3 regions of the Centipeda sp. (in: firmicutes) genome follow, and region 3 is predicted to be linked to each of the others. Evidence: riboswitches for the same ligand, from Rfam matches in the RefSeq annotation. Region 3 holds a riboswitch; each other region holds the start of a gene.
The links. A riboswitch is a leader RNA that binds a small molecule or an ion and turns the genes downstream of it on or off. The one in region 3 is predicted to bind cobalamin.
Positions count from the first base shown of each region.

Region 1: linked by a shared signal. The riboswitch ahead of ACO6BQ_RS03905 (TonB-dependent receptor plug domain-containing protein) and the one ahead of ACO6BQ_RS02090 (ABC transporter substrate-binding protein) in region 3 are both predicted to bind cobalamin.
Region 2: linked by a shared signal. The riboswitch ahead of nikB (nickel ABC transporter permease) and the one ahead of ACO6BQ_RS02090 (ABC transporter substrate-binding protein) in region 3 are both predicted to bind cobalamin.

Region 1 covers NZ_DBHIVL010000015.1:13,593-24,056, forward strand. Annotated here, with positions in the region: gene ACO6BQ_RS03895 (radical SAM protein) at 1-641, opposite strand, end outside; gene ACO6BQ_RS03900 (ABC transporter substrate-binding protein) at 655-1,623, opposite strand; gene ACO6BQ_RS03905 (TonB-dependent receptor plug domain-containing protein) at 1,613-3,547, opposite strand; cobalamin riboswitch at 3,738-3,951, opposite strand; gene msrB (peptide-methionine (R)-S-oxide reductase MsrB) at 4,038-5,162, opposite strand; gene ACO6BQ_RS03915 (uracil-DNA glycosylase) at 5,190-5,885, opposite strand; gene folK (2-amino-4-hydroxy-6-hydroxymethyldihydropteridine diphosphokinase) at 5,887-6,852, opposite strand; gene folB (dihydroneopterin aldolase) at 6,846-7,220, opposite strand; gene folP (dihydropteroate synthase) at 7,223-8,071, opposite strand; gene folE (GTP cyclohydrolase I) at 8,040-8,645, opposite strand; gene dapA (4-hydroxy-tetrahydrodipicolinate synthase) at 8,718-9,605, opposite strand; gene ACO6BQ_RS03945 (insulinase family protein) at 9,676-10,464, opposite strand, start outside.
Region 2 covers NZ_DBHIVL010000011.1:14,551-25,014, forward strand. Annotated here, with positions in the region: gene ACO6BQ_RS03165 (ABC transporter substrate-binding protein) at 1-1,515, opposite strand, end outside; gene nikC (nickel transporter permease) at 1,527-2,339, opposite strand; gene nikB (nickel ABC transporter permease) at 2,336-3,280, opposite strand; cobalamin riboswitch at 3,430-3,668, opposite strand; gene ACO6BQ_RS03180 (MATE family efflux transporter) at 3,790-5,127, opposite strand; gene purD (phosphoribosylamine--glycine ligase) at 5,291-6,550, opposite strand; gene ACO6BQ_RS03190 (IMP cyclohydrolase) at 6,561-7,154, opposite strand; gene purN (phosphoribosylglycinamide formyltransferase) at 7,151-7,783, opposite strand; gene purM (phosphoribosylformylglycinamidine cyclo-ligase) at 7,776-8,825, opposite strand; gene purF (amidophosphoribosyltransferase) at 8,832-10,283, opposite strand; gene purC (phosphoribosylaminoimidazolesuccinocarboxamide synthase) at 10,289-10,464, opposite strand, start outside.
Region 3 covers NZ_DBHIVL010000006.1:22,573-33,036, forward strand. Annotated here, with positions in the region: gene ACO6BQ_RS02050 (two-partner secretion domain-containing protein) at 1-364, shown strand, start outside; gene ACO6BQ_RS02055 (M26 family metallopeptidase) at 313-1,275, shown strand; gene ACO6BQ_RS02060 (YDG domain-containing protein) at 1,318-2,457, shown strand; gene ACO6BQ_RS02065 (Crp/Fnr family transcriptional regulator) at 2,848-3,546, opposite strand; gene ACO6BQ_RS02070 (flavin reductase) at 3,549-4,073, opposite strand; tRNA gene ACO6BQ_RS02075 (tRNA-Val) at 4,172-4,247, opposite strand; tRNA gene ACO6BQ_RS02080 (tRNA-Val) at 4,290-4,366, opposite strand; gene ACO6BQ_RS02085 (secretion protein HlyD) at 4,514-4,639, shown strand; cobalamin riboswitch at 4,715-4,886, shown strand; gene ACO6BQ_RS02090 (ABC transporter substrate-binding protein) at 5,068-6,657, shown strand; gene ACO6BQ_RS02095 (ABC transporter permease) at 6,658-7,644, shown strand; gene ACO6BQ_RS02100 (ABC transporter permease) at 7,641-8,489, shown strand; gene ACO6BQ_RS02105 (ATP-binding cassette domain-containing protein) at 8,498-9,316, shown strand; gene ACO6BQ_RS02110 (ABC transporter ATP-binding protein) at 9,318-9,923, shown strand; gene ACO6BQ_RS02115 (amidohydrolase) at 10,264-10,464, shown strand, end outside.

The sequences.
Region 1 (10,464 bases), on a different contig from region 3:
CCAAGGTGTTCGTTTCGCACAAAGACCTCTGCCATCGCCTGTGCCATCTCCTCCTCGCGTGCGGGGCGGACAGCAGTGCCGCGCCCCTGTCCGCGCAGGAGATCAAATCCCACACGGCGCACATTGCCGAGATAGTATGCCATCTCGATGATGCCTGAGAGCTTCCCGACATTCTCCGCCGTGACAACACAGGTCAGACCGATCGCGATGCCACGCCGGCCGAGGCACTGAATCCCCGCGATCACATCCATCGACGAGCCGCATCCATCGGGGTAGCAGCGGTGCACATCGTGAACATCGGGTCTGCCGTCGAGGCTGATGCCGATGCCGATGCCCGCATGGTGTAGGAAGTCTGCCGTCTCCTCGGTCAGCAGCGTCCCATTGGTCTGCAGATCCATGCGTGCCCGTATCCGATTGGTGCGGACGTAGTCCGCAATCCGACGCAGCAGAGGAAGCGCCAACAGCGGCTCTCCACCCGAGAACTGAAGGATAAAGGGAGCTCCCCCCGCCGCTGCGAGATCGATCGCGCACCGCGCCGTCTCCCACGTCATCATGCTCCGATCCTGCCCGAATGCATAGCAGTAGCGGCACGCAAGATTGCAGTCACCCGTGAGGCTCAATACCATCATCTGCAGCGGCATCATTCTCGTTTGCTCACTTCTCATCTGCAAAGCGCTCGGGATAGACCACGCGCGCCAGTTCATAGATGCACTCGATCGCATTCTGCCCCGCGCTGTAGCGGTAGGTATCGGGCACGGCATAGAGATGGTTCTCCCGCACCGCCTTCACATGCATGAACAGAGGATCACTGCGGAGCTTCGCGCGGAACTCCTCCGTCTTTTCCCCCTCTGCACTCCATGTCGGCAGCAGAAAAACATCGGGATCGAGCGCAACAATCTGCTCCATCGAAACGGGTGTCTCTGCTGTCAGCCCGACCATTGCGGCACCGTTGCGCAGAGAGGCATGGCGGCACATATCGTCAAAGAGCCCGTCCTTCTGTCCGAACACGCCGCTGAACGCAAATGCGACGACGATAGGGCGCTCCGCCTCGGGGATGTCCCCGACACGACGCTCGACATCCGCGAGGCGTGCGCGCTTTTCCGCAATGAGTGCGGCGGCATTCTCCTCCTGACCGACGAGCCTGCCGACCTCCTCAATGCGCGTAAAGATGCCCTCGACACGCTTCGGCGTGCGCGAGGCATAGACTGTCAGCCCGAGATCGCGCAGACTCTCCACGAGCTCCTTCGGCACGCCGTCCGTGGTAAAGACGAGATCGGGATGGAGCGCAAGCACGCGCTCGGGGCTTCGATCCTTGAGCTTCACGGGAACAGCCTTCGCCGCCTCCGTCATTGAGGAGAGTCCGGGATCATCCGCATAGGCGGTGAGCGCCGCAATCTGCTCGGGCGGGGCAATGGCGAGCAGGATCTCATCCGTTGCGAGCCCCAGCGAAACGACTCGTTTTGGCTTCTCAGTGAGAACCACCTCCACGCCCATGCCATCCGTTCCGCGATAGAACACAGATTGCTCTGCCGCTTTCTCCTGCGCAACCCCGCAGCCGCCGACGAGAGCGGCTGCGAGGAGGAGGAAGAGAAGCGTGCAGAGCAGTGCTTGCTTAGAACGCATGGGTATAGGTCAGGCGGTAGTTGCGCCCGAGGTCAAGGTTGCCATAGCGGTTGGAGTAGTTCTCGCGGTTCAGCAAATTGTAGATGCCGAGCGACACCTCGTCGTCTTTGCCCGCCGTGTAGATGACATTCATATTGAGCTGAATCTTATCGGGCACATCCTGCGCTGCTCCGTACCGCTGCGCCGTGTATTCACGATCGCCAAGGTATTTGAGATTCAGATTCCCCTGCCACTTTGCCATCTGATAGTCGAGACGCACAAGCCCTTGCAGGCGTGCCGCATCCTGTACCCAGTCCTTATTTGTTCCAGTCGGATTCTGTATTTCCGGATTGGACACAGCCCCCCCAAGCGTCAGACTCCACGCATCATTAAAGCGCTTTGCATACTCTAACTCAATCCCTGTATTGCGGAACTGTCCCGTATTGACTGCATAATGCGTATCTGTCGCCCTATCATAGCGCCAGCCGATTTTATTCTTCATATCCATGTGATATACGGCGGCCTTCCACGTATCATTACCGCGACGAATCTTGACCCCCGTTTCGTATGTCCAACCGTTCTCCGGCTTTAGACCAGTCGGGTTAAAATTATTATAGCGGAAGCTATCGTCTACCGTCGGCATCTGGAATGCCTTGCCGACGTTGATATACCAAGCTGTATTCCGATCAAATTGATAGTTCGTCTGGAACTGTGGCACGAAGACCCGTTGATCCTCCTCAGGATCGTTGATGAACTCTCCGCGCAGCCCAAGCGTAAAGTTAAACTTCGGCGTGAATTGTTTGCTGTACGAAGCATAAAGGGAGTTGCCCGTGCGCACAGCAGAACGCTTTTTGGCAGGCGTATCAATTGCCTCACGCTTGTAGGAATAGCCCAGCACCAGAGAGTCTTTTTTCAGCTTCCAAGTCTTCTGTACGTCGAGGATCTGACCGTCCATGGTCGCATTGCCGTCATTCTTCTTGTTGGCAAGATAGTCGTATCCATCAACCTTACGGTAGTTGTAACCAAGAACTGCATGGATTCCATTATCCTTGCCCTGATAGACGAGACTTGCCGTATGGCGGAGATCATTATAGCGATAGTTGTATTTCGTTCCCTCGGGGACAAGTGCCGTCTTCGAGGCATTCTTTTTATAACGAATCCCACCACGCGTGATGTCGGCGTCCATATAGTTGTAGTTGAAGGACAGTTCATCCGTGAGCTGGGCAATCAAGCCGACACGGTTTTTCTTTCCCTTGCCGACCCACCAGTCAACCCAAGAGATCTTATCCATCCCAAACCCATTCGAGTGTGGAAGATCCTTCGACCACTCACGGCTCACATCGACCATGATACGGTCACCTACGTAGGTTGCCTCACTCTTCTTGAAATAGTTTCCAACGGTCTGACTGAGTTTGAATTCCGATTCCTGTTCGGTCGGTTGTTTCAAGATGATGTTCACAACGCCGCCCATCGCCTCAGCACCGTAAAGCGTTGACGCTGCACCCTTGACAATCTCGATGCGCTCGACCATGTTCGCCGGGATGTTCTCCGTGCTCGGGTAGTTCTTGAGATTCATCGGCACGCCGTTCACCATGACGAGGGTTCCGCGGTCATAGCCGCGTAATGTGAGACGCCCCGCAGCAAGCCCGAAGTCCTGCCCCGCCTCGCCGTAGGATGTGCTCGTTGATCCGATCTGCTGGTCGATGGCTTCGAATACGTTGCGGTAGCCGGCCTTCTCGATTTCCTTCGCCGTGATGATCGTTGTCGTTGCCGGCGTGTCGAGATCGCGCTTCTCACGGCGCTGTGCCGTAACAACCGTATCGGTAAGCGCGTGTGTCTCCTCGGATGGGGCATCTGCACTTTCTGCAGCATATGCCGTTCCGACAAAACTTGCTCCCGCAAATGCCGCAAGCACCGCCAGCGTCCACTTCTTCTCTCTTGTCATATCCTATGTCACCTTTCTTCTGCAACGCACTCCATGCGCCGTAATCATATTTTGAAAACTTTTAGGTATAGGGGTAAACAAAAAGCCCCTTCCTGCAACAGCAGAAAAGGGCTCATAGGCTCTCAATCAAAGGGTCTCAAAGCGGCATAAAACAGCACGCAAATCCCCATCCCCATCACTCGCAGGTCAAACGGCGATTGTCAATCAGGCAGTTCTCCTGGCTCCAGTTCATCGCAGACCTGCGCCTTCCCAAGGGAACTCCCCCAGTGACGTTATCGGAAATGACAGTACATTTCCATGCAGGCTTGCTCACTGATACAGTGGCGGGACCGCTCCGGCTTATGGAGATGACTCCTTACCGGATTTTCTATTAAACACAAAGTACCTGATCCAATTCCTATAAAGTTTTCGCAATGCTAAAGATAACATTGGAGGAAGTACTTGTCAATACGAGAAATAGATATTTTACGAATTCTCTCAATATGTGAGATTATTTTTCCAGCAGATAGAGATAGTCGCCGTATCCCTCCGTCTCCATCTCCTCCTTTGGAATGAAGCGCAGGGAGGCACTGTTGATGCAGTAGCGCAGACCGCCCGTCGCTGCAGGGCCATCATCAAAGACGTGTCCGAGGTGCGCGCCGCTGCCCGCCGCCGTGACCTCTGTGCGCACCATGCCGTAGGAGCGATCCTCGTGCTCGGCGATGAGTGCGCTGTCAATCGGGCGCGAAAATGCCGGCCAACCGCAGCCGGAATCATATTTGTCCGTTGAGATAAAGAGCGGCTCGCCCGTCGTGATGTCACAGTAAATTCCTTCGCGGAATTCATGATCATATTCGTTGCGGAACGCGGGCTCGGTCGCTTTCTGTTGCGTAACGGCGTATTGAATCCCGGTCAGACGCTCCTTGAGTTCGGCATCCGAGGGTTTTACAAAGGTGCGTGCCGGATGCTTCCCCGTCCGCTCCGCAGCAGCGCGTTTCTCGCGCATCTGCGCGATGAGGGCAGGCGAGATATGGCAGTAGCCATTCGGATTTTTCTCAAGATACTCCTGATGCTCCTCCTCGGCACGGTAGAAGTTCACGATCGCTCCCGTCTCAATCGCGACGGGCTTTCCAATACGCTTCTCAAGGGCATCGAGGGAGGCTTGTATCACACGGGCATCATCGCTTTCACTGCCGTCCGCATTTGGCACATAGTAGATGCCCGAACGGTACTGCCGCCCAACATCATTCCCCTGCCGATCCACTGCCGTCGGGTCGATGGAGTCATAAAAAGCGGTGAGAATCTCGTCAAGGGAAACGACGCGCGGATCATAGACAACATGAACCGCCTCCGCATGACCACTGCCGCTGCACACGGCACGATAGGAGGGATGTGAGGTCATACCGTTCGCATAACCACTCTCGACAGAGATCACACCATATACGAGGTCAACATAGAGCTCCGTCCCCCAAAAGCAGCCACCCGCAAGATAGATTTCCTTCTGACCGTCCGCTACACTGTTCTTCTGCACGATTTCATGCGGCATCTCCGCCGAAGTCGCAGCGGGTGCGCCACAGCCGCCGAGACAGATGAGAGTGCCAAGTGCACAGATGTTACGCAGAGATGAAATTTTCATGATAAATACCTTTCCGTTCTATTCAAGTCACGCCTCAATCTCCTCCGCCGACGGCAGCTGCCACGCAATCGGTGTCTCCCCCGCCGCTGTAAGAAAGTCATTGACGCGTGAAAAGGGATGGCTGCCGAAGAAGCCGCGATGTGCCGAGAGCGGGCTCGGGTGCGGCGACTCGACGATGAGATGCTGCGGATTCGTGATGAGGCTGCGTTTGCGCCGTGCGGGGCTGCCCCAGAGGATAAAGGCGAGCGGACGCTCACGCGCACCGAGCAGCTGAATGATGTGGTCGGTGAACCGCTCCCAGCCGTGCCCTGCATGGGATGCCGCTGCATGAGCGCGCACGGTGAGTACGGTATTGAGAAGCAGCACGCCCTGCCTTGCCCACGGGATAAGGCATCCATGCGCAGGGGGTACGATGCCAAGATCGTCCTGCATTTCCTTGTAGATGTTGAAGAGGGACGGCGGCGGGTCAATGCCAACCTGCACGGAGAACGAAAGCCCGTGTGCCTGCCCGTCGCCGTGGTACGGGTCCTGCCCGAGAATGACGACCTTCGTATCCGCAAAGCTCGTGTAGTGCAGCGCGTTGAAGATCGCAAACATATCGGGATAGATCCGCTTCGTGCGGTACTCCTCAATGAGAAACTGCCGCAATTCGCGATAGTAGGGCTGTGCCATCTCATCCGCGAGGAGCTCCTGCCAATCGTTTTGAAAAATTGCCTTTGCCATGCTAAACTCTCTCGTAAATTTCAAACATACAGTGTTCTCCGCGCCGCGACTCTGTCCGAACAAAGCCATCGAGCGGCGGCAGAAAGACATCCGCATCATAAGCCCCCGCAAGACGCGTCACGTGGGCACGGCACACAAAGGGAAGAAGGAGGCGGTAGCATTCCCCGCCGCCAATCAAGAAGATCGGTCGCGGTGTTTCGCTCACGAGCGAGCCGAGCCGTGCCCATAGCTCCGTAAGATCGTGCACAACATGAAACCCATCAGCCCGCTCCACTGTCCGCGAGAGCACAATGTTCTCGCGTCCTGCAAGTGGTCGGCAATCAGGCAGGCTCTCCATCGTGCGCCGCCCCATAACGACAATACCGCCCATCGTCGTGCGGCGAAAGTGTGCCATATCCTCTCGGCAATCCGTCAGCAAGCCGCCATTTCGCCCAATGCCGCCCACCTCGTCACAGGCAGCGATGAGTTCGAGCGGATATGGCTCAAAGATTTCAGATGCGCGTACAATCCCCGCCGTATCGACTGCAGCAAGCCACGCCGCAATGCTCTTCCCGTTCACCATCAGATCGGGCGCAATCTCCGCAAGCGGTACAAGCGCAAACGCCCGCTCCGTGAGATAGGGATGCGGCAAGGTCAGCCCCCCATCCGCATACGTCACCCCCTCGATATGCAGAATATCGAGGTCAATCGTCCGCGCTCCCCAGTGCTCGTGACGCACGCGTCCAAGCTCATGCTCAATGCGTTGCAGTTCACCGAGTAGTTCATGCGGCGCACCGTCCAACGAGATGCGTGCCGCCGCATTGAGGAACGGGGGCTGATCGGTCTTGCCCCACGGCGGCGTTTCGTAGAAATGCGACACCTGCTCCACGTGCACAAAGGAAAGCTCCGCCACACGCCGTAGTGCCGCACGCATCGTCTCCCCACGCGCACCGAGATTTGCTCCGATACCGATGTATGCCGTCAGCATACGAGGTCTTTCCTGCGGCGCAGGATCGTCACACCGACATCGGAGAATATGCCGTCGATGGGTGCAGCGGGCTTATGCACCGTCACGCGCACCCATCGAAGCACATCGAAGTCCCGCAAAAGATCCTCCGCTATCTCCTCTGCAAGTGCTTCGATCAGATATTTTCGCGTGACCGTCAAAACAGTGGAAACCACATCATAGACCTCGGCATAGTTCACGGTTTGCCGAAGGTCGTCCACTTCCCCCGCCGCTCGCAGATCGAGCCCCATCTCCACATCTACCTCGAAGGGCTGCGGCACTTCCCGCTCATGAGGCAGTACACCGTGACACGCCATAAAGCGCATCCCGCGCAGAAAAATTCGATCCATACCTACGCTCCCAAAATCGCATCCGTCATGCGGCACATCCGCACAATCGGCTTCACATCATGCACGCGCACAATCGACGCGCCGCGCTCAATCCCCATGACACACACCGCCCCCGTCGCCTCCATGCGCTCCGTGACAGGCAGATCGAGTGCCGCCCCGATAAAGCTCTTGCGGCTCGCACCGAGAAGCACAGGATAGTCCACGCCGTCATACGAGATGAGTTCATCCATGCGCCTGAGAACGTGCATATTCTGCTCCGCCGTCTTACCAAAGCCGATGCCGGGGTCAAAGATGATATTCTCACGCGAAAGCCCCGCCGCATCCGCCATCGCAAGCGAGCGTATAAAGAACGCACGCATTTCTCGGATGATATCCCCGTCATACGTTGTTCCATTTTGGTTGTGCATGACGACAACGGGTACATCCGCCTCGGCAGCTACACGCGCCATCGCTCCCGCCTCTTCCGTATACTGCAGTCCCCAGATGTCGTTCAGCATATGCGCACCTGCCCGCAGTGCCGCACGCGCCGTCTCTGCCTTGAACGTATCCACGGAGACAGGAACGGGACACTCCGGCAGAACAGTCTCAAGAAATGGCAAAAGCCGCTCCATTTCCTCCTCCGCCCCCATCGGCACAAAGCCGGGACGGCTCGACTCCGCGCCAATGTCGATGATGTCTGCGCCATCCCGCACCATCTCCTCCATATGGCGCAGTGCCATATCCCGTGTATTCCATTTGCCGCCATCCGAAAACGAGTCCGGCGTCACATTCAGAATCCCCATGACGAGCGTCCGCCCGCCAATCGTCAGCACCTTGCCGTCACGAAAGTGATACGTTCTCTCTGCCGTCATCCCATTCACCTATCATCTTCCATGCCTGTAATTCCATCGTTTTATCCTCGCGAAAGAGCCCTCGACACGCCGATGTCGTCGTCCTCGTACCGTGTGCACGCGCCCCGCGCATCGTCATACAGAGCTGCCGTGCGTCGAGGACGACAAGAACGCCCTCCGCACCGAGCCCCTGCTCGATCGCACGTGCAATGTCCCCTGTCAGCCGCTCCTGCAGCTGTGGGCGTCGCGCCATGCGCTCGACAAGACGTGTGAAAATGCCAAAGCCCGCCACGCGTCCTGCGTGCGGGCGATAGACAATGTGCGCCGTTCCGAAAAACGGGAGCAGATGATGCTCGCAGACGGAGTGAAACGAAATACTGCGAACGGCGATAAGACCGTCCGTCTCCTCTGTCAGTACATCTGCCCAAAGATCCCGTGTGTCCGTGTGCAGCCCCGAAAAGAGATCCGCGTAGAGCTGTGCCACACGTGCAGGTGTTTCCTCCATCCCCTGCGCAGCAAGATCAACACCGACCGCCGTTAGAAATTCGCGCATGGCACGTTCTGCACGTGTGAGATCGACTTTATCCTCTGTCACCGCACTCCGTCCTTTCCATATCAAAAACGCTCCCCCGCCGCGCACCGCACAAAGGGAGAGCATCTGATCGAATTACTTCAGCAGCCCATGCGCCTTGAGTGCTGTCTCCAGCTTCGCTGTATGCGCCGGCTCCATCTCCGAGAGCGGCATACGCAGCGGCCCCACGTTGTAGCCGAGGAGGCGCATCGCTGTCTTCACGGGGATCGGATTGACCTCGCAGAAAAGTGCGTCGATGAGGTCGGCGTATGCAATCTGGAGCCGTGCCGCCTCCGCAGTATTCCCGTCGAAATAGTGCTGACAGATATCGTGCGTCGCCTGCGGCGCAACATTTGAGAGCACGGAGATAACCCCCGCGCCGCCGAGCGAGAGGATGGGCACGATCTGATCGTCGTTCCCCGAGTAGACCGCAAGCTCGTCGCCAACCGCCGCACGCAGACGCAGGATCGCCGAGAGATCTCCGCTCGCCTCCTTGACCGCGACGATGCGCGGATGCTTCGCGAGTGCTGCGTACGTCTCCGTCTTGATGCTCACACCTGTCCGCGATGGCACGTTGTAGAGAATCGCAGGGATGTTCACGCTGTCCGCAATCTTCGTATAGTGGGCAATGAGCCCGTTCTGCGTACACTTATTGTAGTACGGGGTCACAAGAAGCAGCGCATCCGCCCCGACCTTCTCCGCATACTGCGAGAGCTCGACCGCATAGGCGGTTTCATTCGAACCGGTTCCCGCCACAACGGGAATGCGCCCCTTCACCTGCTCTACCGTATAGCGAATCGCCTCACGGTGCTCCGCATCCGTCATCGTCGCGGACTCGCCCGTCGTCCCTGTGATAACGATGGCATCCGTGCCGCCCGCGATCTGATCCTCGATAATCCGCCCGAGTTCCGTATAGTTCACGCCTGTCTCTGTAAACGGCGTAATGATGGCGACGCCGGCACCACGGAAAACTTTCTTCTTCATGGCAGGTTCCCCCTTCAAGTTCATCTGCCGCTATTATCCCACGCGCGGCATGAAAAGTCAAAAATTTTCCTCACGTCCGCAGCGCGGGACGAATTGCACCGAAAAGTGCCTCGTTTGCGCGAATCTTCTCCTCGCCGCCGAGCACGCAGCGCACATCAGCACGCATTGCCGCCTCCACGAGCGGCGCGAGCGCACGCACATCCTCCTGCCGTGCCGTCAGAATCTCCGCGCGTGCCTTCTGGCGATCCTCCCATGTGATGCCGCGCAGGTGGAACGTCGCTGCGATATCGCCCTTCATCTGCGGCGTGAGCGGCGCATCCACGCTGCTCATCGTCCCGATGATGAACTTGTCCATCTCGCGGTCGGATACGTCGAACGAGCGCACATAGTCTGCCGTCTCATCGAGCACCGCAAACGTCTCCGCGAGGTTCGGGTCGCGGTAAGAGGAAAAGATCATGAAGCCGTTGCGGTTGAACTGCGTCATTGTACCGTACGCTCCCCCCTGCACACGAATCCGCGTCCAGAAGTAGTCATAGCGCAGCAGCGTCTCAAGCACACGCAGAACCCCCGTGTAGGAGAATCCCAACTTGATAAAGTTTGCGCCCTTCGCCACATACTGTACGCGGCTCTGCGTCATCAGTCCCTCGTTCTTCGGCGCAATCTCCCATGTGTACGATACTGCGGGGAAGGTCTTGGACGAGAGCTTCTGCCGGAATGCCGTAAGCCCCGCTGCAATCTCATCGTAGTCCGCCGCAGGTGCGGTAACGCTCACCATCAGATCGTTTGCATTGAAAATCTGCGGCAAAATACGGCGGAATACCGCCTGCATCTCCGCATGACGCGCCGTGAAATCATCCTT
Region 2 (10,464 bases), on a different contig from region 3:
CATAATCGCACCCGAGATCTTTGTCGAGCTGACAATGTTTGTCTCGGGGTAGCCGAGGAAGAGTCCCGCTGCATCGTTGAGCAGGATCTGCTGCATGTCGATCATGATCTGACGGCGCTTTGCAGGATCAAATTCAACGGCGAGTTCCGCGCACTTCGCATCGTATGCGGGATTGCTGTAACCGGAGCCGTTCTGCGGGTTGTCCCCATTGACATTCGTGCGCCAGTACCAGTTGAGATAGATCTCCGGATCACCCGTGTTCGCTGTTGTGATATTCGAGATCAGCAGGTCATATTCGCCGCTGATACCAATCTTGTCGAGCAGGTTGTAGTCGACCGGCTTGATTTTGACATCAATGCCGACTTTTTTCGCATCCGCCTGGACTGCCTCTGCATAGATCGGCAGCTCTGCACGGCTATTGTAGATAACAAAGTCAACGGAAAGCGGTTTGCCGTCCTTGTCACGGATGCCATCGCCATCCGTATCCTTCCAGCCCGCCTCATCGAGGAGCTGTTTTGCACGGTCGACATTGTAGGCATTCGGGTCGGTGAGCTGATCGAATCCATAGTCGAGAGAGGGCGGAACCGGAGCCTTGCCCGGAATGAAGGTTCCCTTCAGGATGACTTCGTTGTACGCCTTGCGATCCGTCATTGAGATAAACGCAGCACGTACCTTCGGATCACCGAGAACCCCCTTATTGTTGATGCGGGCGAGAACCGTACGCAGGGATGAAATACGGTCGATGTGGAACTTCGCCGTGTCGTTGAAGAGCCCGATGTCGCCGGCAGCGATGTTGACGGCCATATCGACCTCACCCGACTGCAGTGCCATTGCGCGCGTATTCGGATCATCGATTGACGGGATCTCGACCGTCTCATACGGTACTTCCCCATCCCAATAATACGGGTTCTTCTTCATGACGGCTTTTTCCTTGACGAAGGACTCGCAGACATAGGGACCTGTGCAGATAGGACCCTGCTTTGCAAAGTCACGCTCTCCCTCGCTGGACACATCCACGATCAGGAAGAGAGGATCGGCAAGGAAGCCCGGCATGCTCGGTGACGGCTTTTCCGTCTTGATCGTGAGTGTCTGACCGTCCGCCTTCATCTCCGTGTACTTGAAGAAGGTCTCCGCACGCTTGTTCTTCGCAAAGGAGCGCTCAAGCGAAGCCTTGACCGCCTCCGCCGTCAGCGGCTTTCCATTCGAGAACTTGACATTGTCACGAATCTTGAACGTCCATGTCAGCTTATCGTCGCCAATCTTCCAGCTCTCAGCAAGCCACGGCGTCGCGTTCATCTTCTCGTCGAACTTGACAAGCGTCTCGCCCATGCCGTAGCGCATAACAACCCAGCTGAAATAGTTCTCGGTCGGCTCAAGCGTATCCGCGAAGTTCGTCACACCGACCTTCAGCGTCGTCTTGTCCCCTGCCGACTGACCACCGCCACAGCCCGTCAGGAGTGCAGCTGCCATACAGCCTGTCAGTAGAGCTGTCAGCCATCTTTTTTTCTTTCCCATTTTTTCCTCCTTTAATTTGCCTTGCGCGGGTCCATAATATCCCGCAGACTATCTCCCCATAGATTAAAGATTGCAACCACAGAAGCAATTGCAAGTCCTGGGAAAATCATAAGCCAGGGTGCCGTCTGAATCAGCTGACGTCCCTCATTCAGCATGAGCCCCCACTCCGGTGTCGGCGGCTGTGCGCCAAATCCGAGGAAGGAGAGACCTGCAAGTTCCATCATGAGTGCGCCGATGTCAAGTGCGGCGGTCACAATGATGATCGGTATGATATTCGGCAGGATATGCCGACGAATCATCGCAATCGGGCGTGTTCCGCTCGTAATCGCTGCAGAGAGATAGTCCTGCTGTTTTACCTTGAGGGTCAGGCTGCGCGCAAGACGCGCATACTTTGTCCAGCCCACGATAACAACGGCGAGAACTGCGTTGACTGCACTGCCGCCGAGCACACCTGCAATTGCAATGGCAAGGACGATGCCAGGAAATGCAAGGAACACGTCGGTCAGACGCATGATGGCATTGTCAACCTTGCCGCCGACATAGGCAGAGATCACACCGATCAATGTCCCAAGACCACCCGAAATAATCACAACGATCAGTGCCATCGTGATAGAGATGCGTGCACCATAGAGGATACGCGTAAAGATATCGCGTCCGAGCTTGTCTGTGCCGAAGTAATGCTCAGCGGATGGCGGCAGAAGTGAATTCTGAATCTGCGACTCATACGGATCGTATGACGAGATCAGCGGCGCACAGATAGCGACAAGCACAATCAGCAGGATGATGCCTGTATAGATACGAAACAGCAGTTGATCCCGCGTCATGACTTCGCCCCCTTCCTGAGCCTCGGATCAAGATACGCATAGGATATATCAACGATGAGATTCACAAACATATAGAGCGTTGCAATCCAGAGGACGAAGCCCTGCAGGAGCGGATAGTCGCGCATTTCGATCGCACGCACAGCAACGCGTCCGATGCCCGGCCACGAAAAGACAATCTCAATGACGGCAACGCCGCCGAGCAGCCAGCCAATGGCAAGGCCCAGCAGTGTGATGAGCGGCAGGAAGGCATTCGGCAGAACGTGTCGCCAGAGGATGCGCTGCATCGACATGCCGCGTGCCTTGAGACCTATAACGTAGTCCTGTCCGAGCTCCTCAAGCACTGCCGTACGTACCTGCCGCGTATACTTCGACGATAGCAGGATGGCAAGTGTAAAGGCAGGGAGAATCATACGATCAAGGCTGACTTCTCCGCCTGCAATCGGGAAAAGCCCTAACTTCAGACCGAACACATAGAGCAGAATAAGTCCTACCCAGAAGCTCGGCATGGAGACACCGAGAAAGGTGAAGAATCGTATGACTTGATCCGGCCATCGATTCCGGTACAGTGCCGAAATCACTCCTGCCGGAATGGAGATCAAGAGCATCATCACCACTGCCGTGCCTGCAAGCAGCAGTGTTCCTGGAAGATTCTGCAGCAGTTTTTCCTGCACTGGCATTTTTGCCGAGTAGGAACGCCCCATATCCCCGTGTACCACACCGTTCAGCCAACTGAGATACTGTTCGTGGAACGGTCGATCCAGCCCCAGCTCGTGGCGGGTCTGCTCAATTGTCTCCTGTGAGACAATCGTATCGCCTGTCTCGAGAATTGCATCCACAGGATCGCCCGGTGCAATGAATGTCAGACTGAACGTCAGAAAACTGACCCCCAGCAGAGTAATGATCATCTGCCCCAGACGCATCAGGATTGCTTTTGCACTCAACTCCCCAACTCCTTTGTTGTCATTTGCAAAATAAAACTTCCTGTCTCTTTTGAGACAGGAAGAAGAATGCACACAAAAAACAACGACCTTGCAACACTCCCCCAGTGCTGAAAATCGTGCATCCATCTCCCCATCTCTCGTGAGTCCATCAATGAATCTTATTGCGAGCAGGCTTTCCGGCTCATAGATCAGCGCGTTCTTCCGCCTTCCCAAGATGTTTATTTACACCCCAGTGACTTTTTACAGGCACAGGCTCTGCGCCTGTGGAAGACCACTCCCTATTTACGGCTGCGGGACAGCATGGGCATTCCACCCATTTTCCTCTCATCGCTCAACAGAATGCGTACAAAGTAATACTCATCCGTCGACACTCGCAACGTCATATATTCAGTTTTCAACATAAGTCCAAACGTAGTATATCCATATTAGATATACTTGTCAAGACACCTATTTCAGATTATTGTATTTGGACAGCCAGAAAGTCCCTTGTACTTCATCTTGATTTTTTCTTAACATGGATTCAATGCATGCTTGGAATTTCTTTCATGATATACCTTGCGCAGGAGTATGGCTGCACAGATGGCGCGCATACTCTGATCGAGTGCCAGTGAAAGCCATGCACCCTCAAGTCCCATATTGTACTTACAGAGGAAAATATAGGTGATAATTGGCCGCAGTACCGTTATGCTAATAAAGGAATAGGCTGCTACCTGTGTTGTCTTTCCGCTTGCACGCAGAATACCGGCACAGACCATCTGGTACGCCTCGGGAAAACTGACCGCTGCGACGTATGCGATAATCAGGCTGCCAAGAGGAAGGAGAGCTGCATCACGTGCATAGACGGCAAAGATTTCCTCACGCAGTAAGAAGGTTATGAGGAATACAATGATGGAGAAAATCAGACCCCAACGCATCCCTGTCCAGAGATAGCGGCGCCATTCATTCTGCTTGTGGCTGTCTCTGTTGTGTCCGGCGAGAACCGTGCTTGCCTTTCCCATCCCATTGCAGAAGCTGTAATAGAAATCACAGAAGTTCATTGCAATTGCATGGATGGCATACGGAATCGTCCCCAGTTCCGCAACCATGCGGGTATAGACGACCATGCCGATGCGTTCAAATCCCTGCTCACTGAAGATACCACCGAATACGCTGAGGAATTCACGCAGATAGACGCGCGTCAGACGATAATTTCCCTGCGCAAAGATGCCCCATGCATAGAGTACACGCAGGGTGAGGTAGAATGACCAAAGTGTTCCGCCGATTGTTCCAAGTGCAGCACCAAGAACACCGAGTTGTGGGAATGGTCCAAGACCAAAGATCAGGAGTGCATTGAGGATGACGTTGACGACGTTTCCCTGTATGTTGATCGAGAGGACACGCATGGACTCCCCGCGTCCAAACATGACCGCCTGCATGAGCGTCGTCATGGAGGTGATGAAGACAGCGGGCAGCGTCCAGAGCCCGTAGATCATCGCGTCGGAGAGATAGTCTTTCTGTGCTCCCATCCACAGGAGAATTGGATCGAGATAGATGAAGAACCCGATATGTGCGAGTCCAAGGACGACAAAAACAAGAACGATTGTTTTTTTGAGAATATCACCATAGGCATCGTGCTGATCGCGGCCAAATCGTTCCGCAATTAGTATGGTGACGGCCGCCGCGACCGAACGTGCGACCGTCAGGAGCATCATGCGTGGCTGTGAAAAGATGCTGACGGCAGCAATGGCACCCGTTCCCAGGCTGCCAACCATAATGATGTCCGCATTGCTCAGAAAGATCATCAGGACACCTTCCAGTGCAGCAGGAAGGCCTATTCTCAGATAATTTTTGTCATAGGATGTCAGCACGCTACCATCTCCCTGTTTATCCCCGTATTCCAATTTAACAAAACTATCACAGAATGATAATACTTGTCAACAATTTGTGAATATAAATCTAGGGAAGCACTGATAATTTCTGCATAAAAATAAGGGGCGCCGAAAGATAACGGCGACCCCAACTTTTTTATAACTAGCGATTTAATGCACGATGTGCAATGTCCTTACGATAATAGGCATCCTTAAAGGATATTTTCTCGACTGCGGCATAGGATTTTTTCACCGCAGACGTGATGTCTTCCCCCATGCCGACGACCCCAAGTACGCGCCCACCGTTCGTGATGATTTTGCCGTTCTGCTCCGCCGTCCCTGCATGGAACACAAGCGCGCCCGTGTCCTCTGCAGCTCTGATGCCACAAATCTCATGCCCCTTTTCATAGGATGCAGGATATCCGCCTGCCGCCAAGACGACACAGACGGCTGCCCCACTTTTCCAATGTATAGGCACATCCGCGAGTGTTCCATCAGAACAGGCGCACATGATCTGGACGAGGTCACCATCGAGCAAAGGCAGAACTACTTGTGTCTCGGGATCACCAAAGCGTGCGTTGAACTCGACGACCTTTGGTCCGTCCTTTGTAATCATCAGACCGAGATAAAGACAGCCTCGATAGACTCTGCCCTCTTTTGCCATGGCAGCAATTGTCGGTTTCAGAATCTCCTCTGTTGCACGTTCCGTCATCTCCGGTGTCATGACAGGGGCTGGCGCATAGGTGCCCATTCCGCCCGTGTTTGGCCCCTTGTCTCCGTCAAGAGCACGCTTATGATCTTGCGCGCTAATCATGGGACGGATGATCTTCCCGTCGGTGAAGGCAAGCAGCGATGCTTCCTCCCCCTCCATAAACTCTTCGATAACGACGCGTGTTCCCGCCTTGCCGAAGGTATTATCCTCCATGATTGTATCTATGGCATCGAGTGCTTCTTGCTCCGACATGGCAACAATGACGCCCTTCCCTGCGGCAAGGCCGTCTGCCTTGACAACGATTGGCGCGCCCTCTTTGCGAATATATGCGCGCGCAGGTTCTGCCTCAGTAAAGACTTCGTAACGTGCTGTTGGAATCCCATACTTCTTCATGAGATCCTTTGCGAAGGATTTTGAACCCTCAAGCTCTGCCGCATTTGCGCGTGGACCAAATGCACGAATCCCTGCACTCTCGAGCTCGTCCACAAGCCCATTTGTGAGAGAAATCTCGGGACCGACGACCACAAGTCCGATTTCTTTCTCCTTGGCAAATTTCAGGATTGCATCGTTGTCCGTCGCAGAGATGTCAATCTGCTCCCCCATTCCCGGGTTTCCGGGCAGGGCATAGATGCTGTCTGTCAACGGACTCTCTTTGAGTTTCCAGAAAAGCGCGTGCTCGCGACCGCCTGATCCGATTACAAGAATGTTCACGTCGTCTTCCTCATTTTTCCAACTGCCCGGCAAGATATGCGTTGATTGCGCTGTCATAGTCAGCAGTATGGGCAAACGCCTCATGTGCAAGACGCATCCGTGTCATGCCGTCGACCGCGCCGTCTTTCTCGATTTTCTCCGCAATCTCCGCATAGCGCGCTGGGTTTGTAATCACGGTGACAAATTTGAAGTTTTTCGCTGCAGCGCGAATCATTGCAGGACCGCCGATGTCAATCTGCTCAACTGCCTCAGCAAGTGTGACATTCGGATTTGCAACCGTTTCCTTAAAGGGATAGAGATTGACTGCAACGAGATCGATCGGCGTAATTTTCAGCTCGCGCAATGCCTTCTCATGTGTCTGATTGCCACGGACGGCAAGAATACCGCCATGCACGAATGGATGCAGAGTCTTGACGCGTCCGTCCATGATCTCGGGGAAGCCTGTTACATCGCTGACATAGATGACAGGGATACCCGCCTCACGGAGTGCCTTCATTGTTCCGCCCGTGGAGACAATCTCGACTCCTGCTTTATGCAGTACGCGTGCAAATTCCACCACACCCGTCTTGTCGGATACACTGATCAGAGCACGTTTTATCTTCATAATGATCCTCCTTCAGCGGCGGGCAGGATGTGAACCCTTCGCCCATCCGTACGCAGTCTGTCTTCCACATAGAGTTTGATTGCTTCCGGGAATATCCGATGTTCCTGTTCCAGAACACGTGCCGCAAGTGTTTCCTCGGTATCGTCCTCCGTCACAGGAACGGACGCCTGTAGAATGATGGGGCCGGAGTCCATTCCTTCATCCACGAAGTGAACGGTGCAGCCGCTGACCTTCACGCCGTAAGCAAGTGCGTCACGATGGGCATGTGCTCCCGGAAAGCTCGGCAGGAGTGCAGGGTGGATGTTCAAGATACGACCCGTATACGCATGTACGAAAACGGGAGAGAGAATCCGCATGAATCCTGCAAGAATTACGAGGGTTACACCGTGGGCATGCAGCTCATCCAGCATGGCGCGCTCGAAGTCCGCACGATCCGCATAGTCCCGATAGACGACGGCAACGGCGGGAATCCCCTTCGTCCGCGCGCGTTCGAGTGCATAGGCATCGCGCTTGTCTGCGATGACGACCGCAATTTCAGCAGGAATTTCTCCACGCTCAATCGCCTCGATAATCGATGCCAGATTGGAACCGCGTCCCGAGCAGAGTATGCCAAGCTTTTCCTCACGCATCAAAGACACCGCCCTTGATGACGACCTCATGCGCCCCTTCTGTTACATGACCGATGTGGTATACCGTTTCATTCTGCGCATTCAACTGAGCGGTGATACGATCCGCTTCGTCCGATGAAACAATGAGTACCATACCGATCCCCATGTTGAATGTACGGTACATTTCCGTCCAGTCAACATTCCCCCACTCCTGTAGCAGGCGGAAGACCGGCGGGATTGTCCATGCTGCACCGTTTACCTCTGCCCCCATATGCTCCGGCAGGGCGCGTGGGATATTTTCGTAGAAACCGCCGCCTGTGATATGCACCATGCCGTGAATATCAAACTCTCGAATGAGCGGCAGACAGATGCGCGGATAGAGGCGCGTCGGAGTCAACAGTTCCTCGCCAATGGTTTGACCGAGTTCTTCCATATACTCATCGCCTTTGAAGCCCTTGCGCTCAAAGACAATTTTGCGTACGAGGGAGTATCCGTTTGAGTGTACCCCTGACGACGGCAGACCGAGCAGGACATCGCCTGCTTTTACACGAGCGGGGGTAATGAGCTTGGAGCGTTCTGCAACGCCCACGGAGAACCCTGCAATATCGTATTCTCCTATGGGATAAAACCCCGCCATCTCTGCTGTTTCACCGCCGATCAGGGCACAGCCGGACTCCTTGCAGGCACGCGCAACACCTGTAACAACCTTGGCAACCTGGATCGGCTCGAGTTTGCCGACGGCAAGATAGTCGAGGAAGAAAAGAGGTTCTGCCCCCTGCACGAGAATATCGTTGACGCACATCGCGACTGCGTCCTGCCCAATCGTATCGTGTTTGTTCAGTAGGAAAGCGAGACGCAACTTCGTTCCGACACCGTCCGTTCCCGATACGAGAACCGGCTCTTTATAGTCCTTGGTATTCAGGGCAAACAGCCCACCAAAGCCGCCGAGATCACCCATCACCTCCGAGCGATAGGTCGCACGGACGGCATCCTTAATCAGAGATACAGACTCGTTTCCTGCATCGATATCAACGCCCGCATCACGGTAGGTCATTCTCTCCATCGGCTCTCAAAGCCCCCTTTCACGCTGTGCAATCCGCCTCCGCTCGAGTATGAGCTTATCATCCTCGTCGAGCGTCGCATCCTCTTCGGGAACAGGATAGTTGTTGTTAAAGCAGGCGTAGCACATGTGATCCGGATTGAGTGCCGGAACACACTGCCGCAGCCCTTCGATTGAGATGAAATGGAGTGAATCAGCCCCGATGAATTCGCAGATCTCCTCCACGCTCTTGGTCGCGGAGATCAGTTCTTTGCGGATGGATGTATCAATGCCATAGTAGCACGGATCGGTAATCGGTGGACTGCTGATACAGACGTGAATTTCACGCGCTCCGGCATTTCGCAGCAGTCGCACAATCTTTCCGCTCGTCGTACCGCGCACGATGGAATCGTCCACCATGATGACCGACTTTCCTGCCACAACGGAACGTACGGGGCTCAGTTTCAGCTTGACTGCCGCATCGCGCTGTTTCTGCGTCGGTTGGATGAATGTGCGTCCAATGTAGCGGTTCTTGATCAGCCCTTCGGCAAATGGAATGCCTGCCTCATAGGCAAAACCGGTCGCTGCAGTTGTGCCGGAGTCCGGGACAGAGATGACGACATCGCCGCGAAAACCGGACTCGCGTGCAAGAACGCGTCCCATCTCAAAGCGTGCCGCATGGACGGACTGCCCATCAATGATGGAATCCGGGCGCGCAAAATAGATGTATTCGAAGATGCAGGAAGCGATGTCTTCCCCATTGGAAAAGCGATAGGACTTGAGCCCGTCGCTGTCGATGACGACCATTTCACCCGGCAATACATCGCGCACGAATGTGGCACCGTTGACATCAAGGGCGCAGGTCTCTGAGGACAGAACCCATCCGCCATCCGTTGTCCGTCCGATGCAGAGTGGTCGGAAGCCCTGTGGGTCACGCACGCCGATCAACTTGTCCTCTGTCATGATCGAAAGACAGAAAGCACCGCGCACCACACTGACTGCCTCAAGGATGCGCTCCTCGATGGAAGTCTTCTGTGAGCGTGCAATGAGATGAACAAACACCTCGGAATCAATTGTTGTCTGAAAGACCGTCCCTTTGCTTTCAAGATCGCGGCGAATCAGCGCAGCATTCGTAAGGTCGCCGTTGTGAGCCAAGGCAAGTGCTCCACCTGCGTAGTTGACGCGCAGAGGTTGAGCGTTTGCAGCAAGACTGAAGCCCGTCGTCGCATAGCGGACGTGTCCAATGGCGATTTTAGCATGATCGAGATGAGGCAGCTGCTCACGGAATACCTCGCTGACCAGACCCATGCCCTTTTTGACATCGATCCAATAGCCATCCGTGAGTGCGATGCCCGCGCTCTCCTGTCCGCGGTGTTGGAGCGCAAAGAGACCAAGATACGTCATTTCGGACACGTCCTCCGCATGGGAGTACACACCGTAGATGCCGCATTCTTCCTTCCACTTTGGCACTTTTTCGTACATCTCTCTTATGCTTCTCCCGTCAGCCTGTGGAGCATCTCCTTATAGGCATCCTCTACATTGCCGAGATCACGGCGGAAACGATCCTTATCCAGCTTCTCTTTCGTATCACTGTCCCAGAAACGGCAGTTGTCCGGAGAGATCTCGTCGGCAAGGATGATATTCCCGTTTGCATCTTTGCCAA
Region 3 (10,464 bases):
GAATATCTCCACGAGCGGCACGGTCATGGACATCGCTGGCAAGACGGAGCACAATATCCTCAAATGGGAGGACTTCTCCATCGAGCAGAACGAGAAGGTGCGCTTCGACGGCGGCGAAAAGACACGCGACTATCTGAACCTCGTCACGGGCGAGGGCGTATCGAACATCTACGGCACGATCGAGGGCGGCAGGAACATCTACCTCGTCAACCCGCACGGCATCCTCTTCGCCAAAGGCTTCGAGGTCAATACGGGCGCACTCTACCTCTCGACGGCGAATGTCGACGCTGTTGCAAGCACGGCGGGTACATCATGGGGGGTAATAGTCCACTCACAGCGGGCACGCAGTACGGCAATGTGCTGAACCTTGGCACGGTAAAGGCGGCGAAACTTTACATCGAGGGGAATAACGTCACCGTCCTCAATACAGATGATGTGAAGAACGCGGCGGGCAATGCGCCGCTCACGGGGGCGAACGTCACGATCCGCAGCGCGGAAGCGCCGCATATCGGCTACGATGTCGGAAATCGAGCGACGGCGAACTTTGACGAGAGCGGCGGCTCTGTGCCGCATAACTTCTATGACTATGCGAATCCGAACACCGCAAAATCTGCAACAACGCGCGGGTGGGTTGTCCAGAACCTCGGCGGTGCGGCGCATACGGACTATGACTATATGCGCGTGCACGACATCTACGACCTGCAGAATATCAATGCGAAACGGGACGGCAGATACATCCTCGCGAAGGACATCGACGCGACGGCGACACAGGATTGGAACAGCGGCAAGGGCTTTGCGCCGCTTGGAGATGGGGGCAACGAATTTACGGGACGATTGGACGGCGCGGGACACACGCTGCGGGGGCTGTATATCAATCGTCAGCTTAAAATCCATATCGGGCTGTTTGGCACTGTCAAGGAGGCGACCATCGAAAATCTTTCCATCTGGGATGGCAATGTGCAGGCGGGGGCTTACGTCGGCGGTATTGTAGGGCTTGCAGAGAAGGCTGTCATTCGGAACGTCTCGTATTCCGGAACGGTCGCCGGAATGTGGGTGGTCGGCGGCATTGCGGGACGGGTGTTGGGCGGCAGTATTCAGAACGCATGGAATGCGGGCACGGTCAAAGGGAGTCAGCAGATCGGCGGCATTGTGGGAGAGGCGGACGAAGGCAGTACTTTTCAGAATGTCTGCAATACGGGCGAGGTCAGAGGGGATGCGGATGAAAGCGGCGGTATTGCGGGATATATAAAGAACAGTAGCCTTCAGAATGCATGAAATGCGGGGAGGGTCACAGGGAGTCAGAAGGTTGGCGGCGTTGTGGGGAAGGTGAACGGCGGCAGCATTCGCCATGCCGTATCGAAGGCGGGCAGCGCAGGGCAGACGGTCGGGACATTGAGCGGTGGGGCTGACGTGACGGATGTCAAGGTCGCTCTTGAGGCGGATATGAAGCTGGCGGCGACATACATGAGTTGGCAGGACGCGAACGGCAATGCCGTCGTCGCCACCGAGGGCGGCAAGGGCACGCCGTGGCGCATCTACGATGGGCATACCACGCCGCTGCTCACGGGTCTGATGAAGGGTACGAAGCGCCTTGCGAAAGTCTACGACGGCAATGTCTTTGCGACAACGGATCCGCACATCACCCTCGTCAATACGGGGAAGGATGTCGGCACATACGATGCCTACAGTGACCAGCTCGGCTATGACCTCATCGGCGGCGCGACCATTACGCAGCGCACGCTGACCATGAGCGGCGTCGCGGCGCAGAGCAAGACCTACGACGGCACAACCGCCGCAGACGCAGCGCAGTTCCACGCGACGCTGAATAACGTCGTCGCGGGCGAGGAGAGCCTTGTCTCGGCGACCGCCACGGGCGCGGCATACAACAGCAAGGATGTCGCGTCGGCAAATGCGGTCAGCTACACGTTCGCACTGCGCGGTACGGGCGCGGGGAACTATCGTCTGAGCACAGATACGCTCACAGGCACGGGCACGATCACGCACAGCACCCTCACGTTGACCGCCGACGCACGGAGCATTGTGCAGGGCGAGGCTATGCCCTCCTTTACGGGGTGTGCGGACGGCTTCGCGGTCGGCGAGAATCCGTCCGTATTAGGTGCGGATGGCATTGAATTTGGCACGACGGTGACGAGCAGCGACACGCCGGGTAGCTACGATATCACAGGGCGCATCGGCGGCATGAGCGACGGCGTCGCCGGCAACTACCGCATCCGACAGGCGACAGGCAACGCGACTGCCTTCACCATCCACGCCGCAGCCGTGCCGGGCGGTATACTCACCGCGCTCGTGCAGGATGCTGCGCCGCGCTTTGATATGGGCTTCGAGGGCCGCGTCTACCTCTACGGCATGCCGCGCCCCATTCCCGTTGAGATTCTTGGATTCTATCGCTTCGCACCTGCGCGTGATCTCCTCATCGAGGGGCTGCGGCTTGATTGATGGGCTGCTCTCGGAGCGGTATAGGTTATCTATCGAATCAGAGTCACTTATGCTACCGGTGTCCCTATCGACACACCTTCGGTGTGCCACTTCCCCCGTAGCGACGGGGGAAGCTGATATGCCGTTAAGGGACGCATTGCGCGGATGTGGTTCATACACTAAAAAAGAGATTCCATTCGTCACGTTCGACGTTTGGAATCTCTTTTTTCTTGGAAAGACTCTTTAGGAATCGCTGATAAAATAGACCCTCAGATTGGCACAGATTTTTCTGTCCGATTGAGGCAGCAAACCGGACGCATAGCCAGAGCTATGTGGAGGATTTGCGAGCGTTGAGCGGGCAAAAAAGATGCGCTAAGATGGCGTGGCTGAATTTATCAGTGCTTCCTTTATTTACAGATACCCCTCAAAACGCTCCATATCCAGAATGCGTATGCTCCGCCCTCTTGCCTCGATGATGCCCTCGCGCTGCATCGCACCCAGCTCACGCGAGAGGGCAGGACGGCTGACGGCGAGATAGGCGGCGATAAACTCACGGCTGACCGTGAGTGTCACACACCCATCTTTGTCGATGTGAGGGAACAGATAGCGGACAATCTTCTCGCGCAGCGTGCCGCTCGCGAGAATCTTGAGTTTCGTGTGCATCCCGTATGCTTTTTCTGCAAAGATCTTCATGAGGTTTCGCTGCACAATCAGCGCAGCGCGGTGCGGCGCATCGCCCACATCGAAGGCAAAGAGACGGCTCGACACTTCGAGCAGCTTCACCTTCGTCACAGCGCGGACATACATATCGTATGGGCGCTTTAGCACCTCGTAGACCTCGCCGAACAGATCGCCCGGGCGGTCGATTTCCGAGATGAAGATCTGCCGCCCCGAGTACGTATCCTTGAGGATATGCACCTCGCCCTCAAGCAGAATGTAGAGCGCATGCGGCATCTCTCCGTCATGGAAGATGAGTGCTCCCTTCGGATAGGTGCGCAGTGTGACATCGCTTGAGGCGAGGAGTTCGGCGACCTCCTCTGCATTCATTCCCTGCGCGAGGCTTGTCTGCGCAAGGATGCGCGCGGCATTTTCCTTGTCTTTGGTTGCCATACTTACTCCTTGATCAGGACATTCTCGATCTCCGCAATATACATTGTGTGATAGTCATGTTCCGGATAGTAGGTATTTGGGAAATCCTCTCGTTCATTGACAGCGGCATATGTGAAGAAGGACTTATCCAACGGCTGCGCATAGAGTTTTTTCGTGAGCAGAGTGAGACGCGCCTCCTCAAAGTACGTATAAGCACCGTGTTCCTTCAGCGTAAGCCCCTGCTTTGCGATCTTATCCTCGTTGCGCCCCGATACGGTTCCAAAATACTGCATCATGGGCTTGTATTTCTGCTCAAAGATCGAGAGAGTCATACCATCTGAGGCATCGACAAACTCCTTCGTGTAGCGTGTCGGACGAATGAAAATATAGGCGACGGGACGCGCCCAGAGGATGCCAAGACCACCCCATGAAGCCGTCATTCCGTTGGTCTTTCCATCGTGCACTGCACTGACCAGCATCCAATCTTGACCAATCAGTTTGAATACATTGTCGGTCAGATCCGTTGGGCGAATTTCCTTGATTGACATGATATACCTCCCCAATAGCGTTTTGTTTGCTACCATTATAGCATAGGGGAAAAGAAAGCACAAAAAAACCGCCCACACGGGACGGCTGTTATATACAATGGTGCTCACTGAGGGATTCGAACCCCCGACCCCCTCCATGTGACGGAGATGCTCTACCAACTGAGCTAAGTGAGCCTGAGATGAAAAAATCCGCACACTTGCGGATGAAAAATTAAATGGTGGGGTTAACAAGATTCGAACTTGTGACCTCCTCGATGTCAACGAGACACTCTAACCAACTGAGCTATAACCCCATTTGTTCGCCGCTCATGTCCAAACGACAAAATGAATTATAACAAGGGATCGAAAATCTGTCAAGGGAATTTTTCAAAAGAATGAAATATGGGCATCAAGTCTCTTAAGGAATCGCTGATAAAATGAAGTCCGTCAGATTGGCGTAGATTTTTTGTCCGAACAAGGAGACAAACCGGACGCATAGCAAGGACTATGTGGAGGATTTGTCGACACAGTGCGGGCAAAAAAGATACATCAAGATGGCGTGGCTGAATTTATCAGTGCTTCCTTAATAAGTAATCGCATTTCATATTGACATCCTGTAGATTGTATGATAGGCTGAACCCGAATCTCGTTAAAATCATAATTCCATATTTTGCCGATCGGGTGCGCGCTGCGCTTAATAGAGAAGCAGGTGAAAGACCTGCGCTGTTCCGCAGCTGTAATGCAGAGTCGACCTCATGATGTCACTGGGAAACTGGGAAGGCGAGGAAGACGAGGATGCAGAGCCAGAAGAACTGCCCGATCGAAGCGCTGTTATTATTCCTGCGAGAGACAGGAAGGCGTGGCTCGTGTTTCGTGCGCCTTTTTGCTCTTTAGCAAAGAGGCTTTTTATATGTCTGGGCGAAAGTGATGGAAGGAGGTGGATGGAAGGCGCAGAATGATAGGATTGTCTGGAGGAAGGTATGCTGTGAGTATTGGGTGTTATATGCGAGGAGGCATGACAGTGAGGAAACTTTGTATGTTTCTGCTGGCGGCGATGATGATGCTCACCGTCGGCTGCGGAGGCGCGGATCAGGCGAAAAACGAGCGCGCAGAGAAGGGCGAAATCGTGATCTCGGTCGGCAAGTATATGGTAGGCGAGGGTTTCGATCCGACGATGGGATGGGGTCTCTGGGGGCCGGATCCGTTCCACAGCGCATTGATGGGACATGATGAAAAGAATCAGCTCATCAAGGAGCTGGCTACAAACGTTGAACGTTCAGAGGATGGGCTGAAGTATACCTTTACGATCCGGGATGATGCGAAATTCTCTGACGGTCAGCCGCTGACGGCAGAGGATGTCGTCTTTACCTACGAAACGGCGAAGAAGGCGGCCAGCGCCGTGGATCTGACCGCGATGGAGTCGGTGCGCGCCCTGTCCCCGACGCAGGTGGAGTTCAAGCTGTCACGCCCGTGGTCTGTTTTCCTCGAAACGGCGGCATCCCTCGGCATTGTGCCGAAGCACGCCTATAAAGAAGGGTATGCGACGGCGCCGGTCGGCAGCGGTCCCTGGAAGGTCGTCTCGTTCCAAAAGGAACAGCAGCTTGTGATGGAGCCGAACGAATATTATTACGGAGAAAAGCCGAAGCTGAAAAAGGTGACGGCGCTGAATCTGGGCAATGATGCTGTGCTTGCAGCAGCGCAGTCCGGACAGGTCGATCTCGTCTTTGCACCGCCCGAATTTGCGGCGGCAAGCGTGCCGAATATGAAATTGGTAGTGATGGACACCATCGACAGCTTCTGCGTCAATATGCCGCAGGAGCCGGAGCATGACGAAAACGGCATGCTGGTCGGCAACAATGTGACGAGCGATCCTGCCATCCGCCAGGCACTGAACATCGGCATCGACCGCAAGACGATCATCGAGAATGCGCTCGGCGGCTTCGGAAAGCCGACGATGAATTTTGCGGAAGCTCTTTCTTGGGCGAATAACGATTTGCAGGAATCGGACAACCGCGTGGACGAAGCAGTGAAGATCCTTGAGGCTGCGGGCTGGGTGGATACGGACGGCGACGGCATTCGCGAGAAGAACGGTCAGAAGGCGGAATTCGTCATCAATGGCCGTTCCAATGACCTGCAGCGCTACAATACAGCGGTGGCGCTTGCACAGGATGCGAAGAAGCTCGGCATCAACATCATCGCAAAGTCGACGCCATGGTCGGAGGCCCGCAAGATAGCGCGCAACATCCCGACGGTATGGGCGGGCGGCGACTATACGCCGCAAGTGATCTACAATTATTTCCATTCCTCGCAGGTCGGGGTGAATGTCATCAACAACTCTGCCATGTATCGCAACCCGACGGTTGATGTGCATATCGATCGGGCACTTGCCGCTGCGACCGATGAGGAGATGCTGCGCGAGTTCCGTGCGGCACAGTGGGATGGCATGACAGGGCCGAAGGTCGATATCCCCTATCTTTGGATTGCGACGGTTCAGATGCCGTATTTCGTCAACAATCAGCTCGATCTCGGTCAGCTGCGTGCGGGTGAGCGCGGACAGGGCATGGGGATCCTTATAACACTTGACGAATGGCAGTGGAGGAAGTAAATGGATAAGAGAATCTTCTGCTTTCTTGGAGGCAATCTTTTTCGGCTTGTGCTCCTCCTGGCTGCGGTGAGCGTCATCAGTTTTATCCTGCTCGCCAATTCGCCCATCGACCCCATCGACGCGTACTTCATCAATAAGGCGGCATCGGCGGAGCAGCATGCGCTCGTCGCCGCCTATTGGGGCTTTGACAAGCCGCCGCTGGAGCGCTTTCTGCTTTGGGCGGGGAATATTCTGCACGGTGATTTCGGCACGTCGTTCATCTATCGTGCGCCCGTACTGGAAGTCATCGGGGAGAAATTCCGTCTGACGCTGCTTCTCATGATGACGGCGTGGACGCTCTCCGGTGCGGTCGGCTTCGTGCTCGGCGTTCTCGCAGGAATGTACCGCGGCAGCCGGCTGGACAAGGCGGTTCAGGGGTTCTCTCTTCTGTGCGTCTCCGTACCGGTCTTCTGGCTCGGGCTTTTGTTCCTCATGATCTTCGCGGTCAAGCTGCAGTGGTTTCCGCTGGCGCTCGCCGCTCCTATTGGAAAATTGCATGAGGAGGTGACGCTGGCCGATCAGATTCATCATCTGATTTTGCCGGCGTTGACGCTCAGCGTCACGGGGATTTCTGCCATCGCGCTGCAGACGCGTGAAAAGATGATCGAGGTGATGGGGACGAACTACATGCTCTTCGCGGAGGCGCGCGGCGAGACGCTCTGGCAGCGCGTGCGGCGGCATGGTCTGCGAAACATTCTGATGCCCGCGATCACCTTGCAGTTTGCTTCCTTCAATGAGCTGTTCGGCGGAGCGATTCTCGCCGAGACGGTGTTCTCCTACCCGGGACTGGGCAGTACGGTCACGCTGGCGGGGCTGCGCGGCGATCTTTCGCTGCTGCTTGGCATCGCAATCTTCAGCGCGGTGTTCATCTTCGTCGGCAATCTCATCGCCAACATCCTGTATGGCGTTGTGGATCCGCAGCTGCGCGAGGGGAGGGGGACGTCATGAGCAAGGCTCTTTCCCTCTCTCGCAGCGGGCTGAGTGTCCGCCAGCGCCGACTCATCTTTGCCGTGTTTGCGACCCTGTTCATTTTGGGCCTGCTCCTCTGGGGTACGACGATGGATGAGAGTTCCTATGCCGTCGACTTTGGGCAGAAGAATCTTGCGCCGTCCGTCCTGCATCCCTTTGGTACGGACGATATGGGGCGCGACATGTTCCTGCGCTCCGTCAAGGGCATGTCGATCAGTCTGCAGATCGGCTTTGCCGCCGCATTTTTCAGCTCCTGCATCGCACTCCTTCTCGGAACGCTGTCGGCGGCATTCGGCGGCAAGGTGGATCGCTTCATTCTCTGGCTCGTCGATCTCTGCATGGGGATTCCGCACATCCTGCTCATCCTCATGATTTCGGTGATGATGGGCGGAGGCATCCTCGGCGTATCCATCGGCGTCATCGTCACGCACTGGCCGCGTCTGACGCGCGTCATCCGTGCGGAAGTCATGCAGCTGCGCTCGCAGCCTTATGTTCTGGCGGCACGGCAGTACGGGTACTCGTGGGTGACTGTGGCACGGCGGCATTTCGTACCACATGTGCTGCCGCAGTACATCATCGGGCTCGTTCTGCTCTTTCCCCATGCGATCATGCATGAGGCGGCAATCAGCTTCCTCGGCTACGGACTGCCGCTCGATATGCCGGCCATCGGCATCATCTTGTCGGAGTCCATGAGCTATCTGGCGCTCGGCATGTGGTGGTTGGCGTTTTTCCCCGGCTTCTTGCTGCTGCTGGTCGTACTGATCTTTGATCGTCTCGGCGAGACGCTGCGCGATATTCTTGATCCGCAGTCTGGACAGAAATAGGAGGCTTTATGGGACAAGAACTTCTCGAAGTAAAGAATCTGTCCGTGTCCTTCCGCATGTATCAGGGTGCGTTGAAGCATACGCTGGTGACAGGGATGCACGGCGTCAATCTGCGTCTGACGACGGGAGAGATCCTTGCCGTCGTCGGCGCAAGCGGTTCCGGCAAGAGCCTTTTGGCGCATGCCGTACTCGGCATACTGCCGTACAATGCCGTGACGAGCGGCGAGATGCTTTATCGCGGAACCGCGCTGGATGCGGCGCGGCAGGAAGAGCTTCGCGGACGGGAGCTGGCGTTGATTCCGCAGTCCGTGACATATCTCGACCCGCTCATGCGCGTTGGCGAAGAGGTGTGTGGGCTTCACGGTTCTCCAGTGGATATGGCGGCAACATTCCGGCGGCTGCACTTGGAGGAAAAGGTTCAGCGCCTGTATCCATTCCAGCTCTCGGGCGGCATGGCACGGCGCGTGCTCTTTTCGACCGCTGTCATCACGGACGCCGCCCTCATCATCGCGGACGAGCCGACGCCCGGCATGGATGTCAAGAGCGCCGTTGAGGCATTGCAGCTTCTGCGTGAGCTTGCCGATGCGGGAAAGAGCATCCTGCTCATCACGCACGATATCGATCTCGCTGTCGAGGTCGCCGACACCGTCGCCGTTTTCTATGAAGGCCGGACGGTGGATCAGATTCCGGCGGCTGCATTTCGCGGCGACGGCAGCGAGCTGCAGCATCCCTATACACAGGCGCTTTATCATGCCCTGCCGCAGAACAGTTTCAAGGTCTATTCGGCGCAAGAGGTGCGGCAGATGACGGAAGCGGGAGGTGCATGAGATGCTCGATGTGAAGAATCTCTCCTATCGCTATGGGATGAACGCTCCCGTTCTGCAGAATATATCTTTGCATATTGCAGACGGGGAGCGGCTCGCTCTTTTAGGATCAAGCGGGCGCGGCAAGAGCACGCTCGCGCTGCTCCTTGCAGGCTATCTGCCGCTGCAGGAAGGGTCTATTGCATTGGACGGTGCAGCCTTGCCGAAGGGCGGTTACAATCCCATCCAGCTCATCTATCAGCATCCGGAAAAGGCGATGGATCCGCGCTGGAAGGTGAAGGATTCCCTGAGCGAAGCATGGGATGTGCCGGATGAACTCCTCAGGGCGATCGGCGCCGAGCCTGATTGGCTCACACGCTGGCCGAACGAGCTCTCGGGCGGTCAGCTGCAGCGGCTCTCGATCCTGCGTGCGCTCAGTCCAAAGACGCGCGTGCTCATTGCCGACGAGATCACGGCGAGCCTTGACCCGATCACGCAGGCGCAGATCTGGTCGGTGATCCTGCGCGAGATCGAGAAAAACCGCACCATGCTCATTGCCATCACGCACAATGAGGCGTTGGCACAGCGGATCTGTAAGCGTATGGTGCATATTGAGGACTTGCAGGGATAAAGGCCTCTGTTCATACGAAGATCCGGCATCTGTCTGAAAGACGGATGCCGGATTTTTGCGTGTATAGGAAGCACTGATAAATTCAGCCGCGCCATCTTGACGCATCTTTTTTGCCCGCACTGTGCCCTCGATCCTCCACATAGCTTTGGCTATGCGTCCGGTTTGCCTCCTTGTTCGGACGAAAAAATCTACGCCAATCTGAGGGTCTATTTTATCAGCGATTCCTATAAGCATAGAAAAAATATAGGAAAACATGATTGACAAAAGAATATACAGCTTGTATAATACCACAATAACATATAAAGAATATATGAATTTACTGTTTGAAAGGAAGAGAACTATGGCAGCAATTGAAAACATCGAAGCCTATATCGCAGAAGAGTTTCAATGGTTTCATCGCCATCCTGAGCTTTCCTACGAAGAAGTTGAAACCACTAAGCGCATCCGTGCATCCTTGGAACGTGCGGGAATCCGTATTCTGGATCTGCCGCTCAAGACGGGGCTTGTTGCGGATGTCGGCGCAGGTGAGACCATCGTTGCC